Regions from separate parts of the Bacillus pacificus genome, predicted to be linked through region 3. Evidence: riboswitches for the same ligand, from Rfam matches in the RefSeq annotation. Region 3 holds a riboswitch; each other region holds the start of a gene.
The links. Region 3 has a riboswitch for S-adenosylmethionine ahead of LMD38_RS24075 (cyclase family protein). Riboswitches for the same ligand answer to the same signal wherever they lie in the genome.
Positions count from the first base shown of each region.

Region 1: it holds a riboswitch for S-adenosylmethionine, as region 3 does, so the genes downstream of both, LMD38_RS25050 (peptide ABC transporter substrate-binding protein) here and LMD38_RS24075 (cyclase family protein) in region 3, are expected to answer to the same signal.
Region 2: it holds a riboswitch for S-adenosylmethionine, as region 3 does, so the genes downstream of both, LMD38_RS25100 (ABC transporter permease) here and LMD38_RS24075 (cyclase family protein) in region 3, are expected to answer to the same signal.

Region 1 covers NZ_CP086328.1:4,869,008-4,876,478, reverse strand. Annotated here, with positions in the region: gene LMD38_RS25060 (YhgE/Pip domain-containing protein) at 1-925, shown strand, start outside; gene LMD38_RS25055 (peptide ABC transporter substrate-binding protein) at 970-2,610, opposite strand; gene LMD38_RS25050 (peptide ABC transporter substrate-binding protein) at 2,997-4,637, opposite strand; SAM riboswitch class I at 4,770-4,877, opposite strand; gene LMD38_RS25045 (aldo/keto reductase) at 5,029-5,862, opposite strand; gene proC (pyrroline-5-carboxylate reductase) at 5,864-6,667, opposite strand; gene pnuC (nicotinamide riboside transporter PnuC) at 6,855-7,471, shown strand, end outside.
Region 2 covers NZ_CP086328.1:4,878,110-4,885,580, forward strand. Annotated here, with positions in the region: gene LMD38_RS25075 (YusW family protein) at 1-255, shown strand, start outside; gene LMD38_RS25080 (peptide ABC transporter substrate-binding protein) at 272-1,882, opposite strand; gene LMD38_RS25085 (ABC transporter ATP-binding protein) at 1,896-2,669, opposite strand; gene LMD38_RS25090 (ABC transporter ATP-binding protein) at 2,666-3,676, opposite strand; gene LMD38_RS25095 (ABC transporter permease) at 3,633-4,637, opposite strand; gene LMD38_RS25100 (ABC transporter permease) at 4,653-5,570, opposite strand; SAM riboswitch class I at 5,707-5,812, opposite strand; gene LMD38_RS25105 (DUF3951 domain-containing protein) at 5,980-6,195, shown strand; gene LMD38_RS25110 (hypothetical protein) at 6,212-6,715, opposite strand; gene LMD38_RS25115 (multidrug effflux MFS transporter) at 6,978-7,471, opposite strand, start outside.
Region 3 covers NZ_CP086328.1:4,671,268-4,678,738, forward strand. Annotated here, with positions in the region: gene LMD38_RS24060 (MFS transporter) at 1-103, shown strand, start outside; gene LMD38_RS24065 (nucleotidyltransferase domain-containing protein) at 117-899, opposite strand; gene LMD38_RS24070 (PRK06851 family protein) at 1,021-2,130, opposite strand; SAM riboswitch class I at 2,280-2,392, shown strand; gene LMD38_RS24075 (cyclase family protein) at 2,479-3,111, shown strand; gene LMD38_RS24080 (hypothetical protein) at 3,139-3,519, opposite strand; gene LMD38_RS24085 (hypothetical protein) at 3,945-5,210, opposite strand; gene LMD38_RS24090 (LSm family protein) at 5,448-6,116, opposite strand; gene LMD38_RS24095 (hypothetical protein) at 6,275-6,724, opposite strand; gene LMD38_RS24100 (spore coat protein) at 6,745-7,242, opposite strand.

The DNA.
Region 1 (7,471 bases), 200 kb from region 3:
GAAAGCAGAACGGTCTGTAGAAAAAGCAAACAAAGAAATGAATGACCATGTGTACGATATGATTATTGAAATTCCTGCTTCTTTTTCAAAAGATATAAATGAAACAGGAAAATCAAATTTAAACTTCCACATTAATCAAGCGAATGCCATGATGGCAAAGCAAATGATGGAAGGAGCTGCAAAACAAATTCGAGATAATGTAAATAAAGAGGTAGCAAGTTATAAGAAACAAGCGATTGTCGGAAAGCTACAAGCTGTAGGACATGAGAATGTAGAAGTGATAAAAGGGTTAACGGAAGATTCAATTGGTTTTACAGTTCATAAAGTAAATGATGCAAAAGGATTTTCAGTGAATATGGTACCGCTAATGATCGTATTAGCTTCATTTGTAGGAGCAATGATAATGAGTATGGAACTATCAAAAGTTGCAAAAGAAGTAAAGGGCGGTTGGAGTAATTTCTTATCAAGACAAATTATAAACGGTACAGCATCGATTTTACTTGCATGTATTACAATTGGTTTGATGAAAGGCTTCCAAATTGAGATGCACGAAACAGTAGGGAGTATATGGGTGTTTCAAGCAATAGTCTTCTTCGCATTTCTTTCATTAACACAAATGTTTCTAACTGTGTTTGGAAACGCAGGTATGATTTTTAATATTATCTCACTATCGTTACAACTTGTAAGTTCCGGTGTAATTGTCCCACATGAGATGCTTTCTAAAACATATCAAACAATCGGTGAACTATTTCCCGCAACATATGCAGCGAATGGCTATTATACAATAATATTTGGAGGAGTTAGTTTAGAGAGAAATATTATTTCATTATTAGTTATTGTATTGGTTACACAATCAGTAGCAGTGATGACTTTAGCTATAAAAGGAATGGTAAAGGGAAAAAGCTCTGTAGTTAAAGAAGCATAAAATAAAAAGGTATCCTCAATTGGATACCTTTTTATTAGCACTCATTATTTTGTAACTTCTGTCCACTTGTAGTTAAACTCACCACCGAAGTCAGTTGTTACAAGTCCTTTAATAAATCCGCGTTGTAAGTAAGAACGACCTTGTTGGTATAAAGGAGCGACAGCACCGTCTTGTAATAGAATTTTTTCAGCTTGCTTCATTGCTTCCCAGCGAGCTTTTTCATCACCAGCTAAATCTGTTTTTACTTTATGAATGAGCTCATCGTACTCTTTGTTAGAGTATTTATCGAAGTTATACGCACTATCTGTTGTAAATAAATCTAAGAATGTAATTGGGTCAGCGAAGTCAGGGCCCCAGCCATCAATACCGATTTCATAGTCACCACTTAATAGTAGTTTTAACTGTTGTTTACGTGGTTGTGGTTTTAAATTCACTGTTAATCCATCTAAGTTCTTTTCTAGTTCACCTTTTAAATATTCACCAGTCTTTTTAGCTAAAGCGTTATCACTTGTTAAGAGTTCAATTGTTACTTTGTCAGTACCAAGTTCTTGCTTCGCTTTTTTCCAGTTTTCTTTCGCTGTTTTCACATCATCTTTCACTAGATTTCCGTTTTCTTTACGGAAGTCGTTGCCTTCAGGGCTTTTTGCAAATTTCGCAGGAATCATTCCTTCAGCTGGAACAGCGCCGTTATTTAAAATTGTTTCTACGTATGCTTTTTTATTCATTGCGCCGTTAATAGCAAGGCGTGCGTGTTGATTTTTTAATGTTTCATTTTTTTGATTGAGTCGTAAAAATTGAATGCCAACTTCAGCACGTTCTTTGAAGTTTGGATCGCCCTTATATTTATCAACAAACTCCGCAGTTAAAGCAACGCGATCAATTTGTCCTGAATCATATAAGTTCACTTCTGTAGACTTATCTTTAACGATATTGAAGTTGATTTCTTCTAATTTTACCGTTTTAGCATCCCAATAGTTAGGGTTTTTCTTCAATTGGAAGCCTTGTTCGTGTTTCCAGTTATCTAATGTGAAAGCACCGTTGTAAATTAAATGATTTGTTTCTAAACCGTATTTATCGCCTTGAGACTTTAAGTACTCTTCATTAATTGGTAAGAATGTTGAGAATGTCGTTAAGCTTAAGAAGTAAGGAACAGGACGGTCTAGTTGTACTTCTAACGTTTTGTCATCAACAGCTTTAATACCTAATTGATCAACTGGTAATTGTTTTTGGTTTATTTGTTTCGCATTCTGTATATCGAAGAATAAGAATGCATATTCAGCTGCTGTGTCAGGGTTTACGGCACGTTGCCAAGCGAAGACGAAGTCCTTTGCTGTAACAGGAGTACCGTTTGACCATTTTGAATCACGCAGATGGAATGTATATTTTGTTTTATCGGGACTAACGTCAACCGACTCAGCAACACCAGGAATTGGTTTATTATCTTCTCCCATTGCGTATAAACCTTCAAAAACATTTCGCATTACGCTCATGGATTCCCCATCCGTTGCTTTTGCAACATCCATTGTTGGAATTTCTGAAGCGAATGATAAGTTAATTGCCGGCTTATCAGGTGCTTTATCTTTTGCTTTCGCTCCGCTTGCATGATCTTTATTTCCCCCGCAAGCAGTTAGTAATAGACTTGCCCCTAAAACAGATGCAACAACAGGTACAACTTTTTTCTTCATTGTTCGTTCCTCCCTAAATGTGTTGTTCGTAACGTCATAATGTCCATGTCTTGAAGTGTATTTATAGAAGAAGAGAAAACCTATTATAAATATGTATATGTAGGTAATCAGGTGTTCTATATGTATATACATGTTGAAATATAATGTATCGTTATATGTTTCAACATAGGAGACGTTATATTTTGATGGTGAAATATTTCGTTTCTTTGATTATTTAGAATATTAACACTGAGAAGAACTATATGTCAATAATAAAAAGTGGAGTATTAATTTTTTAAAATAATATATTAAAAAAGCGGATTTTCTCTTATTGAGAATCCGCTTTTAATACATTTTTTCAATAAAATAATTGTTGTAGATAGAAAAACTTCAATTCAGCTTGCCTTTTATTTTTCAATTTGTGCCCATTTGAAGTTTAATTGGCCTGCAAAGTCTACTTGCACAATTCCTTTCACATAAGAACGTTCTAAATAAGATTCGCCTTTTTGGTAAAGGGGAGCGATAACTGAGTCTTTAAATAATATTTTCTCAGATGCTAGTAATGCTTCCCAGCGAGCTTTTTCATCACCAGCTAAAGTCGTTTTCACTTTTTCAATTGTTTCATCGAACTCCTTATTAGAGTAATGATCCAAGTTGTAAGGGTTATTCGTTGTAAACAATTCAAGGAATGTAATTGGATCAGCAAAGTCAGGGCTCCAGCCGTCAATACCAATTTCATAGTCACCTTTTAATAAAAGTGAAACTTGTTGTTTACGTGGTTGTGGTTTCACATTTACTGTTAATCCATCTAAATTCTTTTCTAGTTGTCCTTTTAAGAACTCACCAGTTTTCTTATCAAGGTCAGCATCACTTGTTAATAATTCTAATGTTATTTTTTCAGAACCAAGCTCTTGTTTCGCCTTTTTCCATAACTCTTGTGCAGATTTTGTATCAACTTTGGTTAAATCTCCGTTTAAAGTACGGAAGTCTTTTCCATCAGGCCCTTTTGCAAAGTTTTTTGGAACGAGACCAAAGGTTGGTGTAGATCCATCATTTAATAACGTATTTACAAAGGATTTTCGATCAATTGTTTGATCGATTGCTTGGCGTGCAGACACGTTTTGTAGTACTTTGTTTTGTTGGTTCATACGTAAAAATTGTACGCCTACGTTCGGGCGTTCTTTAAAGTTCGCATCTTTTTTATATTTATCAACGAAGTCGGATGTTAATTTTATACGGTCTAATTGTTTTGATTCGAATAGGTTTACTTCTGTTGATTTTTCTTTTACGACGTTAAAATTGATTTCCTCTAGTTTGACAGTATCTTTATCCCAATAGGTAGGGTTTTTCTTGAATTTAAAGCTTTGTTCATGCTTCCAATCGCTTAGTGTAAAAGCGCCGTTGTACAAGATTGTATTGTCTTCTAAAGCGTACTTATCACCTTGTTTTTTAAAGAATTCCTCGTTAATTGGTAGAAATGTTGGGAACGCTGTTAAGCTAATAAAATATGGAACAGGGCGTTCTAATTCTACCTCAAACGTATGGTCATCAACTGCTTTTACACCAAGTTGGTCGGCTGGAAGTTCTTTGTTGTTAATTTTTGTTGCATTTTTAATATCAAAGAATAGAAATGCATATTCAGAGGCTGTTGCTGGATCGACAGCTCTTTGCCAAGCGAAGACAAAATCTTTCGCTGTAACAGGAGTGCCGTTTGACCATTTTGAATCTCGCAGGTGGAATGTGTATTTCGTTTTATCGCCACTTACTTCATGAGATTTTGCAACACCAGGGACAGGTTTATTACCTTCACCAAGATTATACAAACCTTCAAATACGTTTCTCATTACTTGACCAGAATCAGTATCTGTAGCACGAGCTGTATCCATTGTTCGTATTTCAGTAGGTGAAGATAAGTTTAAAACCTGTTTACTAGGTGCCTCGTCTTTTGCATTTGCTCCGCTTGCTTCGTTTTTATAACTACCGCAACCAGTTAATAAAATACTTACTCCTACAACTGACGCAATACCGGGTACAAACTTTTTTTTCATTTGATTTTCCTCCTAAATAATTAAGTTTGGATGATGATGAGGGAAATGAAAAATAAAAAATCCCTCTTTTCATATTGAGAAAGAGGGATTTTTACGTACAAGTTATGCACCCGTATATAAACGAAGTCCCTCATTCTATCTTTCAAGCTATAAAGCTTGCAGGAAGTGGCACAGTATTCAAAAAATGAACCTGCTGCCGAGGTTTCAAAGGGCCAGTCCCTCCACCTCTCTTGATACAATGAGTAAACGAATAAACTTTATTAATTTTTGTGTTTCTTTGATAATTCAAAATCTTACACCTTGGATGATGAAGTGTCAACTGAATGAAATATAGTTTAAATTTTCAGTTTTCTTTAACGAAAAACCACTGCATATGGCAGTGGTTTTTCTACTAGAAGTTAAAGTTATCTGGATCTGGACCAACGCGACGGTCTTCATTTAAAGCTTGAATTGCTTTCATATCATCAGCACTTAATTCAAAGTCGAAGATGTTTGCATTTTCAATAATGCGATGTTCTTTAATAGATTTAGGGATTGTTACAACTTCGTTTTGTAGATCCCAGCGTAAAATAATTTGCGCAGTTGATTTATTATATTTTGTCGCAATTTCTTGCAACGTTGGATTATCTAATAGTTGTCCTTGCATTAATGGTGACCAAGCTTCAAGCTGGATATTATGTTCTTTACAGAAAGCGTGTAACTCTTCTTGTGCTAAACGTGGGTGGTATTCCACTTGATTGACCATTGGCTTAATTTCAGCAATTTCAAATACGTCTTGTAAGTGGTGAATATGGAAATTACTCACGCCAATTGCACGAACACGGCCGTCTTTATAAAGTTTTTCTAACGCTTTCCATGATTCAGTATATTTCCCTTTTACAGGCCAATGTACTAAATATAAATCTAAATACTCTAGTCCTAATTTTTCTAATGTAGTTTCAAATGCTTGAAGTGTTGTTTCATATCCTTGATCGCTATTCCATACTTTTGATGTAATAAATAATTCTTCACGTGAAACACCTGATTCACGAATTGCTTGGCCAACGCCTTCTTCATTTTGATAAATTGCTGCAGTATCTATACTGCGGTAGCCATTTTTAATTGCTGCTTTCACAGACTCAATTACTTCTGAACCATCTTCTACTTTAAAAACACCTAAGCCGAACCAAGGCATTTTTACACCGTTATGTAATGTTGTATAGTCTTTTAAACTTGTTAAACTCATATTATTTCCCCCTAGCTTTTTTGTTTGTTGCTTCTACTGCTTTTTGAATTGCCCCTGAAAAATTATATTCATATAAAGCTTTGAGACCTTCAGCTGTGGAACCACCTGGTGTTGTTACTTGTTCGCGGAGGTTAGCTGGATCTTGCGTTCGTTCGAGCATAGAGGCAGAGCCAGAAATCATTTGAATGACAAGGTGTTTGGCAGTCGCTTCATCAACTCCATAACTTTTTGTTGCTTCAATTAAGCTTTCAGCAAAGTAATAAAGGAAGGCCGGTGCACTTCCCGTAACTGCAGTAAGCTGATGAACTTCTTCCTCAGTGCAAAGTTGCGAAGTACCAATACCTCTTAAAAGCAGTTGCAAGGTTTCCTGATGCATCTCGGTTACCGATTGTCCCATTGTATATAAGGAGATAGACTTTCCGATTTCAGCAGCTGTATTTGGCATAATCCAAGCAACAGGTGTTCCTTTAGGAAGTCTTTCTTCTAAATAAGATGGGCCAATGCCAGCAGCTACCGTTACGACAAGTTGACTCGATAGTAACGGAGATAATTCCGCTAATAAACCTTCATGTGCAGAAGGCGGCATTGCTAAAACAATCGTATCAACAGATGTAACATGCTGCTTCCAATCTGTTGTAGTAGACACATTATATCGCGTTTGTAATTGTTCTAGCTTTTCTACGTTGCTTCGGTTAGAAACGATAATTTCTTCGATGTATTCTTTGCTTGTTTTCAGTAATCCGGAAAATATAGCTTCTGCCATACGACCAGCACCAATAAATAGAATTCGATGTTTAGTTAGCATATCCTCTATTCCTTTCTAGTGGAGATATGTTATAAAAAACGATACCATTTTTAAGAGAATTTTGTAAAAAGAAAAGGCTTATTGTAGATGGAATAGATAATGAAAAGTAGGAAATTAATGGTGAAAGGGAGAGTGATTCCTTATACTGGTGATAGGGAATTTATTACACATCTGGGGAGAGATGATTATGATTAGAAGTCCGCTCTTTTTACTCATTACTAGTATTATTTGTGTATTGGTTGGATTGTATATTCAATCGAGCTATATTGAAATCTTTGCATCGGTCATGGGAATTATCAATGTTTGGCTATTAGCAAGAGAAAAAGTATCCAACTTTTTATTCGGTATGATTACTGTTGCGGTATTTCTATATATTTTTATTACACAAGGTTTATATGCAATGGCAGTATTGGCAGCCTTTCAATTTATCTTTAATGTATATGGTTGGTATTATTGGATTGCACGCAGTGGTGAAGAAGAGGTAAAAGCAACAGTTCGTTTAGATTTGAAAGGTTGGATTTTCTATATAGTCTTTATTTTAGCTGCATGGATTGGTTGGGGTTATTATCAAGTTCATTATTTAGAATCAACAAGTCCATATTTAGATGCTTTAAATGCTGTATTAGGCTTAGTAGCTCAATTTATGCTAAGTCGAAAAATCTTAGAAAACTGGCATTTATGGATTTTATATAATGTAGTTAGTATTTCAATTTATATTTCCTCCGGGTTATACGTTATGCTAATATTAGCTGTTATTAATCTCTTTATATGTATAGCTGGTTTACTAGAGTGGAAGAACAATTA
Region 2 (7,471 bases), 210 kb from region 3:
AATGTAGCAGCTGATAAGAAAATGGAAGCAAAAATTGAAGATCATAAAGCAGATGTAAAATTAACAGGAGACGAGGCTATCACAAAATTAAGCCCACTTCTACAAGAATTAAAATTTGATAAAGATACTGCTGACCAAGAAGTAATCGATCAAGTAGTGAACGTGTTCAAACTTGATAAAGACTATCAAAAATTTGATTTAGAAGTTGTCTTCTCTGATGGAACGAAAAAAGAATATAAAAGAGAAATAAAATAAAGAAGTAGGCGGTTGCCTACTTCTTTATTTTTGCATATCTTAAATCTGGTTTAGATCCAACATAATATTGAAGTCCAGATACCGTTTGTTTTTGTAAATAGGAATCCGATGGGAATATAATTGGAATTAATGGTGAATCTGTAAACATAATATCTTCCGCTTTATGCAATAAGTCAAAACGCTTATCTTCATTTTGTTCAACTTCTGCTTCCTTCACTAAAGCATCAAATTCTTTATTATGCCATTTTGCATAATTGTTTGGACCATCACCTGCATATAAATCTAATTTAGTAATTGGGTCTAATAGAGAGCCGCCCCATCCCATATAAGCTAATTGGAAATCACTTTGCTTATATGTGTCGATGTAACTCTTCCACTCTTTATTTTCTAATTTAATATCTACGCCAAGATTTTTCTTAAACATTTCTTGCATTGCTTCTGCTACTTTTTTATGTTGTGTATCTGTAGTAAATTTTAATGTTACTTCAGGTAATGTAGACCAGCCTTGTTCTTTCATGCCTTCTTCTAATAATTTTTTCGCTTCTGCTGGATCAAATTTAACGTAACCACCTTTTTCTTTACGGAAATCACGCCCACTTTGTGTTTTTGCTCCTTCTGGAACGAATGCATTTGCTTCTTGTGCATTGTTTTTATACAGTTTTTCAACAATAAACTTACGATCAACTGCTAATGAGAATGCTTTACGTACTTTCGCATTTGTGAACGGCTCTTTTTCTACATTAAACGAATAAATATAAGATGAAAATCCTGCAACACGCTTGTATTCTTTATTTCCTTTTTCTTTCTCAATCATCTCTTGTGGTAAACCACTTAGTAAATCTAATTCTTTTGATTTGTATAATTGGTACGCTGTTTTAGAATCTGGAATAATACGAAACTCAATTTCTTTTAATGCTACCTTTTTATCATAGTATTCTTTATTTTTTTGTACTGTAATAGCCTGATTGTGCTTCCATTCTTTTAATGTGAATGGTCCGTTCGTAATTAACTCTTTTGGATCTGTTTTTAATTTATTATTATCATCAATTGATTTTTTAGATAATGGAATGAATAATGAGCTTGCCAATTTTTGTTTAATAGAAGACACTGGGTGCTCAAGTGTTACCTTTAATGTTTGAGGATCAATGACTTGAATGCCAACTTGTCCTTCTTCACCTTTTCCAGTATTGTATGCTTCTGCCCCTTTAATAAAATACATTTCTGTTGCATTCATAGAACCCGTTTTCGGATTTAATAATCGCTTCCATGCAAATTCAAAATCATTTGCTGTAATAGGAGAACCATCTGACCATTTAATATCTTTCTTTAAATGAATTGTATACTCAGTTCCATCAGCATTTACTTCTTCTTTCTCTGCTAATTCATTTTGATATTTCCCATCACTATCTTGCGTATATAAGCTTGAGAATAAATGTCCAATTACATAACCTGAAGTACTATCTGTCGCAATAGCGGAATCAAGTGTATATGGATCGCTACCAATATTCGTTACTAATCGATCTCCTTCCCCCTTACCAGCACTCGCCTTTTGCGTCTCTTTCTTACCGCAAGCGACAGAAGTAATTGCTAAAACAGTCATAATGACAAACAGTAAAAACTTCTTCATCCTACATTCTCCTTTAACCTGAAATTTTTGGTGTTGATGCTAATAATGTTTTTGTATAAGAATGTTGTGGATTACGGAATACTTCATCCGTATTTCCAAATTCAACAAGTTCTCCTTTATATAGGACAGCCACTTTTTCACATAAATAGTGAACCATCGGTAAATCGTGCGCGATAAATAAATATGTATAGCCTTGTTCTTTTTGAATCTTTTGCAGTAAATGTACAATTTGAATTTGCAATGAAACATCTAATGCTGAAATTGGTTCATCAAGAATCAATACTTCTGGCTCACACAATAACGCTCTTGCAATAGCGATACGTTGGCGTTGTCCTCCGCTAAATTCATGCGGATAGCGATCAATATATCGTCTATCTAACCCAACACGCTCTAGCGCATCACCTGCCACTTTATCTTTCAATCCTTTATCACCTAAACCAAATGAAATATAGCCTTCCGTTACGCTATCGCGTACTTTCCAGCGCGGATTTAATGCTGCTGTGGAATCTTGAAAAATAAACTGTACTTTCTGTAAGAAATCACGTTTATGAGCTGCCTTCAGTTTGTGAACGACTTGACCGTTATAATCAATTTCACCAGACGTTGGGCTCTCAATCCCAGCTATGAGCTTTCCAAGTGTTGTTTTTCCTGAACCACTTTCGCCAATAATGCCAAGCGTTGTTCCTTTCGGGATAGAAAGTGATATATCTTTTAACGCTGCGATTTCTTTATTTTTACTTCCATATGTTTTCGTTACTTGCTTTACAGTAATTAAATCTGTCGTCATGAGGCATTCACCTTCTCTTTTGATTTCGCCTTATTATGCTCCAGAACATGTTGCCAGCAATGTGAACTATGCTCCTTGGAATATGTTGTTCTCTCTGGGAAACGATGAATACATTCTTTTATCGCTACTGGACAACGATTTACAAAAGGACAACCAAAGCTATTTAACGTCTCAATGGAAGGTGTCGTTCCTTCTATTGCACGTAATACTTTTTCGGAATCGTCCATATTGGGAATTGCTTGTAATAAGCTTTTTGTGTATGGATGTTTAGGGGAACCTATCACTTCCTCTATCGTTCCTTTTTCAACAACACGTCCCCCATACATCACAACTACTCGATCCGCTACTTCACGTACAAGTGCTAAATCGTGCGTAATTAGTAAAATACTCGTATTTTGCTTTTCCTTTCTTTCCTTTAATAACTCCATAATTTGCTTTTGAATTGTTACATCTAATGCTGTCGTAGGTTCATCCGCAATAACGAGTTTTGGGTGGCAAGCAAATGCGATTGCTAAACAAATACGTTGCCTCATGCCTCCGCTTAATTGATGTGGGTACTGTTCAAAGCGTTTCTCTGCTTCATGTATCCCTAAATCATTTAATAAGTTAATCGCAATTTCTTTTGCTTCTTTTTTCGATTTCTTTTCGTGTTGCAAAATCACCTCTGTAATTTGCCTTCCCACCTTCATCGTCGGATTTAAAGATGAAAGTGGATCTTGAAAGATAAAAGCAATATCTTTCCCACGAATTTGATTCCATTCTGATTCTTGTAGATTCGTTAATTCCTCTGATTCAAAAGATATATTTCCATCATCAATATGAATTGATTCTTGATTTAAGCCGATAATAGATTGTGCTGTAACACTTTTCCCTGAGCCACTTTCTCCTACAAGCGCAACTATTTCACCTTCGCTAATAGAAAAGGAAACATGCTTCACAATTGCTTGTTTACTATTCTCTTTTTCAACGGCTAACGTTACGTTTTCTAAAGATAAGAGCTGTCCCATGTTTTTTCTCCTTTCGATTCTGTTTTACGATTTTTGGATCAATTGCATCTTGTAAACCATCACCAATCGCATTAAATGCGAACATAATGAGGGCAATCATGATTGCTGGGAAGAATAGCTGCCACCATTCCCCGCTTAGTAATGTCCCAAGTGCATCATTCGTCATCGTCCCCCAGCTTGCTGCCGGTGATTGCACTCCTAGTCCGATAAAGCTTAAAAATGATTCTGAGAAAATAGCTGCTGGAATTGTAAATGATAAATTTACGATAATAATGCCTGTTAAGTTCGGAATTAAATGCCCATATATAATTTTCATATGTGATGTACCTAATCGCTCCGCTGCAATAACAAACTCTCTTTGTTTTAAAGATAAAACTTGCGCCCTAACGAGACGTGCCATACCAATCCATCCTGTTAATGCAAGGGCGATGATAATGGTAAAAAGACCTGGTTTCATAACAATTAATAGTAAAATAACAATTAATAAATATGGGATACCGTATAACACTTCGATTCCTCGTATAATCCACTCATCAATTAATGTCCCAAGGCGATTGCGCCCTCTCACATATCCACTAAATCCTCCGATTAGCACACCAAGTCCTATATCAAGAGCAGCTGCCACTAATCCAACTGTTAATGAAATTTTCCCGCCAGCCCAAGTACGTGCCCATATATCTCTTCCCAAATCATCTGTTCCGAACCAATGCTCACTACTAGGTGGTAAGTTTGTTGCCTCTTTTACTTGTTCACTCGCAGTAAATGGCGTTAAACTTTCACCAACAAGTGAGAAAACAATAATGAGTAATAACGTCACTGATCCTAAAACTGCGATTGGATTCGATACAAACTTACGAAACACTTCTTTCTTTCGGCTAATCTTTTGCTGATCTTTATTTATTGTTAATTCTGTTTTCTCTTCATTTGTTAATAACTGGTCATTAATTTCATAAGCCCCCATCTAAACATCTCCTCCTTACGTAATAGAACGAATACGTGGATCAACAATACGATGAATAATATCTGTAATAAAAATACATACAATTAAAAGTGCACTATAAAAAATGGTTGTTCCCATAATCACTGGATAATCTCGATTAAAAATACTATCTACAAAATATTTTCCGAGACCAGGAATTGAAAAAATCTTTTCAATAACGAAAGTACCTGTTAAAAGTCCCGCCATTAATGGTCCAACAAATGTAAGTACCGGAACAATTGCATTTCGAAGAGCATGTCTTATAATAATCTTCTTAATCGGTATACCTTTCGCTCTCGCTAACTTAATATAATCACTCTGCAGTACTTCGATCATATTAGAGCGAACAAATCTTGTAATCACTGCGATTGGTCCTAACGCTAATGCAAAGGATGGCAATACCGTATGTTCAAATGTACCCCAAGAGGCTACTGGTAAGAGCTCGAATTGAATAGCGAATACTTGTATAAATAGTGGTGCTAAAATAAAACTCGGAATAGAAATACCGAGGATGGCAAGTAAACTTACACCGTAATCAATTACCTTCCCATGATAGAGAGCAGCAAATGTACCTGCAGCAATTCCGACTAGCAATGAAATAATAAGTGCTTGTAAACCAATAATTGCTGATGGACCAAAACCAGTTGTTATAATTTCTGATACACCTTGCCCGGTTGATTGAACAGATTCACCAAAATCAAAATGAACTACGCCGTCTAAATAAGCAACATATTGATTCCATAACGGTTCATCAAGGTGATACTTCGCTCTCATGTTTTGGATCACTTCTTCAGGAAAGATTTTTGCATCTGATGAAAATGGATCCCCCGGAATAATATGCATAATTAGAAATGTCACCGTCGTAATAACCCATAGCGTGAACACCATAACTGATAATTTTTTAATTACATACACTCTAATAACCCCCTAAACACATATATTTACTTAGTTTTATGAACGTACTTTTTCCATTACTCCCTTTTCTCTTTTTAGAATACAAAAAGCCTTGATCTTAAAAAATAAGATCAAGGCTTAATAAACAAAGGCCCATCACTTATCTTTCAAGACTTGCTTGCTGGAATTAGCACGGTGTTCCTATTACAGAACCCGCTGCTGAGGTGTCATAGGGCCAGTCCCTCTACCTCTCTGGATAAGTAAATTGCTATATTATTATTTGGTTCAAATTGTATATTTCGAATTATAATTCTGAAAAAATGAAAAGTCAATCAAATTGGATATATTTAGAAAAATCAGTTTTTAATACTTTTATTTATCTATATCGTATTTCGCTTATAATAAAAAAAGATATGAAAGGAGTTATAAGATGGACCCCTTACTTCTAGCTACTATAGGATTACCCTTAACAATCGTTATACTTGTCATCATCGGCTTCTACAAACTCTTCATCAAAAAGAAAAGTATCACTTCTTTTTATACCCCTTTCGATAATATTACCGGGCAAACTATTTCCGAATTTCACGAAGAACAGAAGATATTAGTATCCGAGGATGAAGATGGAGATGGCAAGAAGAAAAAATAACCTTGCATAGGCAAGGTTATTTTTTCGTTTCTGCTTGAAAACGTTTATAGTATGTCGATGCTGTTGCAAAATTAATTTCTATATCACGAATCAACGATGAATCTTCTTCTTTAGCTAACTTCTGTAATTTTTTCATTGCTTGTTCCGATTCATTCAAGAAACCGACATATACCTCATGTTCTTGCTCTTTCGACTTCGGAACACGAATTTCTTTTCGTATATGATCAATATCTTCTAACATGCTCGTTGTTACCTTTTGCACATCTTCTTTATATGTAGCAGTCGTTATTTCCTTACCGCCCTTTTCTTTTGCTACTTCAAATAACTGTAGTGCTTTATTAATCTCTTTATTCATTTTCAAATCATATTTTTCATGTACTGCACGGTATTCTTTCATCTCTTCTGTTTGCTCAGTAGATTGTTCTACCTTTTCTTTCGGTTCTTTCGTATCTTTATTTCCATTACACCCTGCTAGAAGGAGCATACTTCCCATTACAGCAATACCCAAAACCTTCTTCATCTCTTCTTCTCCTTTTATCTACAGCTATTACTCATTATAGTTTCTTTTATCTCCACTTGTTATTATACCGAGAACATCCTACTTTTTACACTTAAGACGACATCGTAACATATATACCAACATGTTTGTCACAGTATCGTCACTTTATACAAATAACTTTTGCACTGCTTTACTACATCACCTTACAAAACTATATGAGGTATTTCAAAGAAATGAAAAAAAGAACTGATTCAAATATTACCTTTGAATCAGTTCTTTTTTGTTAAGCCTCTAAATTTTGTCTTTGTTGCAGTTCAAACTGCTTCTCACTTCTTCTGGCCATAAACAAATAACATAACACAGCACCAACTTCACAAAGAGCTATTACAACACCCATCGGTAATGCGGTGTTACTTCCCCCAATACCTACTAACGGTGCAACAAGTGCTCCTGAAATGAACTGTAATAAGCCTAATAAAGCTGATGCTGTTCCTGCAGCTTGCTTCTGATTTCTCATCGCTAACGAGAACCCAGTTGTTGAGACAACCCCAACACTTGATACGACAAGAAATAACGAGCATAAAACGCCAATTAACCCTATTCCTAGTAAGATTGTCAGTAGTAAAGATAAACCACCAACAGCTGCAATAATGATACCAGAGACAAATAATGTCTTCTCATTCACTTTCCCCGCTAAACGACCTGTTACCTGACTAGCAATAATAATACCAATACCATTGATTGCAAAGAATAAACTAAATTGCTGTGGTGATGCTC
Region 3 (7,471 bases):
TATTATTATGACAATGCAATATGACTTAGCATGGAATTTTTACTTATTCTCATTTGCAGGTCTTCTTGCAGCTATATCTGTTTTCTTTATTCCTACAAAATAAAAAGAGCACAAACTTACTTGTGCTCTTTTTCGTATACCGCAAACAACATATCTCGAAACAATGTATTTAAACTCTCAATATCGATCCCTAATCCCTTTTCAATTCCTTTTACGTATTGCTGATAGTAATGAATTTGTTCTTCTAAAAATTGATTCAACACCTCAATTTTCAATCCAACATCTAATTCAGTACCTGCCTTTTTCTTTATTAACAACCGTTCAATTTCATCTAATACGCTACGCTCTATTGATAATTCTGTAATTAATCGATCGAATTCTACAGGAGGCAAAGTTATTTTCTCCTCTAGCCACTTACAAGCCAAAATAGGACGCAATACATAAAAGTACTTTTTCAATTTTACATTCTCACCTTGCAAAAATTCACGATAATTTTTTGAAGCCATATGTAGGTAATGGTATATCGTTGCTTTTGGATCAAAATTCTTTTCACTCATTTGCTGAAGCTTTTCTGGAAAATTAGAGTTTTTCGAATAAAAAATGGGTGATCGAATCCATTCGAGTAAAGCTGGGTTTGACTTTGCAAATAGTTGTAACGCTTTTTTTATATCCCATCCGCTTATATCTAAATCATCACTAATCGGATACTCAATTACATCTCGTTTATCATGAATGGATAAATACCATTCTACCGGGTGCATATAAACGAATCTAACATCATAATCACTATCTTTTGATGGAAATCCCCATGCACGACTCCCTGACTCCACAGCGAATAAAATTTTCACATCATTTTCTTTCTCAATTCGTTCTAACTCCAACTTAATTTTCTCTCTCATTTCATACCCTCTCTATTTTTTGATTATTTCCTTGGAAATTCGACAAATATATTACTAAGTTTACTACATACTAAAATAGCTGTCAGAAAATTTCCGACAGCCTGTCAAAATTCGTTATTTTTTACTTGTTCTTTTCAGTTACACTAACCGCAATTCGTTCAAACTCTTTTTGAATCTCCTCTTTGTATGCATCTACTTTTGAAAAATCCATAGCAGCAATATAAATTCGTTCTAATTTATCACGAACTGATTTCGCTTTCGCTAAAAAAGACATCGCCTCATTCATTTTTGCTTTATATTGAATAGAGACGTCACGAATTTCCTCCGCATACTTCTCATCCGTCCCTGGTGTTACAATAAGGGCATACATATCTATAATTTCATCACCTTCACGGCTCGGAAAATATTCATGTGGTGCGGTGCTATCGAAAATCGCAAACCCTAATTCTCTTACGATAACCATATCAAGACTATTTGGATCAAACCCACAATGATATACTTCAACTTCAAATCCTTTTTCTTCTGCTACCTTAGCTAATTTTTTGAGCATTGTTGATTTCCCAGAACCTGGGCGTCCTTTTATAAAATAACGATGTGGTAATCCTTCTGTTAAGTTAGGAACAAAATCAACTGCTCCTTTCGGTGTAGCTGCTCCTAAAAACCGATGTTTCACAAGCGATTGTTTCCCAACTTTATCTGTAAATAATTTCTGAATGAGCTGCTCGGTTAGTTCGTTCGCTTTATTAAAATCAATATTACTAATATATATTTTCTCCCACTCATCATGTATAACTAATGCCTCGTTAAAACGAGCGTAAGCAGCTTGAAAAGCTTTGCTTGCTTCTGAAACAAATCGTTCAATTTCCACTTTCTGCTTTCTTAACTTATCTGAATCCCAAGCAATTCCTAAATTAATATACTCCTCGACAACTCCTGGCATTTTTGGCTCAATAACATGCGGTGATGTTCCATCAACAATTCCTACTTTTAACTTCGGGATAATGACACCATCAACCGATTTATTATCAGAAGAACAGTGTAAAAATTCAATATCATATCCCTTTTCAACCCATTCACGACCTATTACCTTAATTAAAGAAGATTTTCCCGTTCCAGGTCCACCCTTTAAAATAAATAATCTGTTTAGTCCTTTTAAATTCTCTTCATATAAATTATGAAATCCTCTAGCTGTATTTCCACCAGCATAATAATTCAATACCTTCCCTGTCACTGCACTCACTCCTTCGCAGCATTCTATTTACATAAGCTACAATATGCGAGCAACTTTATTTGGGTGAATACCTATTTTGTGTTGCACAGAAAAAGGAAATGAATTACAATTTTATTATCACGAAAATTCCGAACTTTAAATTGAATATACCTTTATCAAGAGAGGCAGAGGGACCGGCCCTTTGAAGCCCAGCAACCTCAGTTTATACAAACTGAATAGGTGCTAATTCCTGCAAAATGCATTGCATTTTGAAAGATAAAACGTAACTATTGTGTGCAAAACTCATCTTTCTTGATTATGAAAGGTGAGTTTTTTATATTTCAAAATATATACTTGGAGGTATTTAAAGTGAAAGTAATTGACCTATCCCAAACATTTGAAAACAATATGTCTCAATTTCCTGGAACACCAAAAATCAATTTAGAAGCCATTACAAGTGTTGAAGAGACAGGATATCAAGTTACAGATTTTCATTCTGTCGTTCATGTTGGTACACATTGTGATGCTCCTGCTCATTTCATTTCAGGCGCAACGACTATTGATCAATTGCCCCTAGATCAATTTGTAGGTGAAGCTGTTCTTATTGATGTAACTCATGTACAAGAACGAAAACTACCTAAAGAAGTATTACACAATGCTGACATAAAAGAAGGTGATATTGTCATTTTCCATTCCAACCTATCTAATAAATGGAATACAGAAGCGTATGAACAAGAAGCCTTTTATCTTTCCGAAGAATTAGCTGAAGAATTAGTTCAATTAAAAGTAAAATCTGTCGGTTTAGATTTCATTTCTCCTGACGAGGTAACGACAGAAACATCACCGATTCATCACATACTACTTGGGAATAATATTTATTTAATCGAAAACTTAACAAACTTAGATGCCATTAATGCGAAACGTTTCTTTTTCTCAGCAGCACCTTTAAAAATTAAAAATAGCGACGGTGCTTTCGCAAGAGCATTCGCTGTAATTTTTTAAACAAACTATACAAAAAAGCAAAGATCATCATTGACCTTTGCTTCTATTTCTTTTATTTAAACTAAGAAAGAATTGCTCAACGCGAGGACGTAACCAAGCTAAATAATCTTTCTCTTTCTTCTTTGTACAAGCTATTTCTTCCCCATCGACCATTCCGACAAGCTCTAGCTCTAACAGTTGCCTCGTAAATGCTAACATATTTATTTCTTCTTCCGGATACTCTTCTTTTAATTTCTCCTCAATTTCCCCTAATAAAAAACCGTCACGCATCATTGCCAATGCATCAATCCAAAGTGGCGGCATTTCATATTTTTCTCCTGTAATTGTATCTTTTACAATATAATTCTTTTGCTCTTTTCGAAATTGAATCGTGTGCAAGCATACAGTCGAATTTAATGTTAATTCCATCATACCACCTCTTTCATAATATCTGCATAGAAAAAAGGATGCGCGTGCACCCCTTCTTTTTCTAACACTACCGAACCGTTACATGAATAACAAATCTCATGTCGATATTTTCCTCCATTATAAACGAAGTATTTTATAAAAAAAACCCTTCTCGAAACATTTTATAAAATGTTTATATTTACGCAACAAGAACACTTTTCTGAAAAATATTTTCTTCTAGCGCATTATGCTATCGGTAAAAAAATCTCCACTTTCATTCCTAGCTCTCCGCTACTTTGAATCGCAATACTTCCTTGCTACTCCTCATGATCAATACAAAAACTCTACATATTATCTCATTAAATGATAAGGAAATTACTTTCAGGACAATATGTACGTTTATAACGCGAAAAGGAAGGAGATTTCCCCTTCCTTTTCATCACAATTTATATCCACCTTACTCGATCATGTAGCAATCCATCCGTAAAGTCATTTCCACCAACTACAAAATCATTCATATATAAATTCAAATATTCTCCGTACTTACTTTCTGTATTTAGTAATAATTCCTCTACATAATAGGCACCTTGTTTAAAGTTATCGAACAGTAAACTACACAAGCCAGCATAAATGCCACATCCTACTTGGAAGTATGTCGCATTCGTTTTATATTTATGAAAAACTTGACTGCTATTCATCACGTTATACATATAGGTCTCGCTATTTTCATAAACGAGTAATACACCGACTAGATCCTCGCCCGCAATCTCTTCTTCAGCTGGATTAAATACTTTACGATTCCAATTCCATAGATCTTCTACCTTATCTAAATTCTGTCTAATTATATTTGTTGTATACTCGTTAATTCGATAAAGAAACCCTACTTCCATGTTAAAGTTTTTCCCTAAAATTAAAACTTCCTCATGCGGCATCAAACAACCATAAAACTCTTTCTCTCCCAACTTTACTTTATACTCTGAAGCATATACATCTTCATAAAAGTAAAGAGGACGATGATGACTCATATACATCGGATAACTCCATATCGCTTCATCTAGAAATCGCTCTACTGCCCATGAAGCATACAGTGTATGAGGCTTTATAAGTGCTGTATCATTCAAAAATGACGTATCATGTTCTACTATATAGCATGCTCTTGGCTTTTCATTCGGGCGTTCCTTCATAAGTTCAACAACCATCCATTGAACGACACCTGGATTCATACCTGAGCCTATAATTGCTTTTGTATTTGTAAATTTATCTTTTTCCTTCTCAAATCTCGTATATCTTTCCGTAAGCTGAAAGCCGATTAAACTATCGTCCTGATCTACTGCCTCGTTTTCCAAAGCTGAATTAATATAACAAATTCCAAGTTCATTACAACAGCTTAATACTCTGATCGTATCTGCCCCCGAAACATCAATAACAACGCTCGTACTACTTTCTTTTAAATGCTTTTTAAATGTCACTACATCTTGGAGGTCTATTTCGGATAAAAACAATTGATCTTTCAAATTTGGAAACAACTCGTCATAATACGTCCTATCTTTTTGTTTTATATCAACCAAATAAAATGTAACATTCTTTATCACTTCATAAATCGGGTCTTTTTCATTTACTATCGCTTGATTTAAAATCGCTAAAACTGCTTTTGCTGCTCCACCAGCACTGCCAAGTAATGTAATCGATAACGAATTTGGAAACTGCTCCACCAACAAAACCCCTTTAATATATTAGTTAAGCAGTTCTCCCTCAAAAAAATAAATTGAATACATCAAAAGATAGCTCGTACATATTCTTTATAATTTCGCACAAAATTTCCTCTTCAACAGTCATACTAACATATTTATATTCAATTCATTTTTTCCCTCATATTCAAATCGATCTAAACAAATAGGCTCGACCTTTTCTTCTACATATAAAAGAAAAAGCCAGCCCTTTCAATTAACTTACGGACAATGGACAGATTTTACATGTTGAATATTTACATACATTTTCGCATCACGCGCCTTTAATATTTCAATATGACCTTCATCAATTTTTGCCATCTTTCCGATTTTATTAGATTCCTCACCTAAATCGAACACCATGATTTTGCCAGCCATTTTAATAAGCTGTTCTTCAAAAGTTCGAGCTAACGTAATATTTAATGGATTCACGGGGAGTTCATTTTTATTGAGGGCATAAGGCACTTGATTTTCTTTATACGGAATTAACCATTTCAAATGCTTTAAAGATATATACACTGTTTTATAAACCGGGCTATAAAAAACGATATAATCGTTCATTACACTTGTAACATATCCATGTATTGGAGCATTTCCAGCTACATAAATTTCTGTAAAAATCCCTTTAGAGGTACTTAATACTTTCCTCAAAGAAATTGAAGGAGATTCTCTCTTAATGACAGAATCAACATCTGGTTTTGCTACTTCTTCATCATGTGGTCGTAAAATTTTATAATGTTGTACATGATATAAAGATATATATACGTAGTCTTGTCCATTGTAAAGAACAACGATATCATTTCCTACGTCTATTAATACACCTTTAAATCTTTTTTCACCGATTAATTTAATATATATATTTTCTCCAATATTTTTATTCAACTCATTCATCTATATCCTCCTTCCTATAAATTTCTTCTTTCCTGTCTTCGGTAAAAAAATAATCAGGGCAAAGTTCTGTCTTAATAGTAAGTAATTCCTTTTCATACTATCGAAATAAGAAATTGTTCTTCTCTTTCCCTCATAATGCCCCTCTTATTTATTAAACATTATTCATCTTCATTCTTTTTACATTTAACTACTTGACTCACACTCTTAATATGATAATTAATGATATAAATGACCTCATCACAGTTTACTAGTGTAATACATTCCTCATGCACTTCACTTAATAAGCCTTCTACACACTCTGGGCCGCCACGATTAATCTTTACCCACTTATACTTCAAGTCACATAATACATCGACAAAAGTATCATCATCAGAGCAGAAACATGAAACATAGCAATCGTCACATTTACTTTCTTTCACTTTCTTAACTAGACTCTTCACGTGTTTCAATTGGTAATATACTAATTCACCAAGAGGGAGTTGTAATGTAAGGTAATCTCTTCCTAACGATACAAGTACCCCTACTCGACTCTCTGGGCCACGAAGATTTACTTTTACAGTCTCACCAACTAAGCACTTAATTTGCTCACAGCATAATACACTCTCCAAATTCATATCCTCCTTTCTTATTATCTTCCTCTACTTGATGGTCTTTGTGCGCGCTCTCGACCTGAACAACAGCTTTCATTATTACTTTCTTCGCTCTCTTCGCACGCTACTGTGACACTCTTAATATGAGGTACTGCAACTAATATAACTTCTTCTTTTACAATTAATGTCACAAACTCACAAGAAACATCTTGTAAGATACCTTCAACTTTCTCTGGGCCACCACGATTAATTTTCACCCAACGATATTTGAAGCTTTGAAGTAGCTTTTCAAAGTCACCTTCACACTCACATTCCAACCATCCACAATCATCTGCTTTACAATCTTTCACATTTTTTGTAACGCTTTTCAGATGACGAATCTGATAGTAATAGAGCTCTCCTTTTTCATTCTTTAATACAAAGTAATCCGAACATACTGCGACTATTGTTCCTTTTTGAGATTCTGGACCACCCCTGTTTACTCTCACAAAAGATCCAATTAAATCTTCCAAGAAATCACAATGAAATAAACTCACGAGAAAACCCCTTCCATTAATTTATAAGCTTTTGCACTGATAGTATATGTATCTGTACAGGTTACGTTCTCTATGTTTGTCCTAGCTAGAAAAAATATGCTTTTAACATGGTAGACTACTACCTATCAAAATTTGAAGAAAGGCTAACAACTCCTTATGCTTTAATATCTTTAAACAAAAAATCCCTTATGAAGATACATTTCTGCATATCTTCATAAGGGATTTCCCA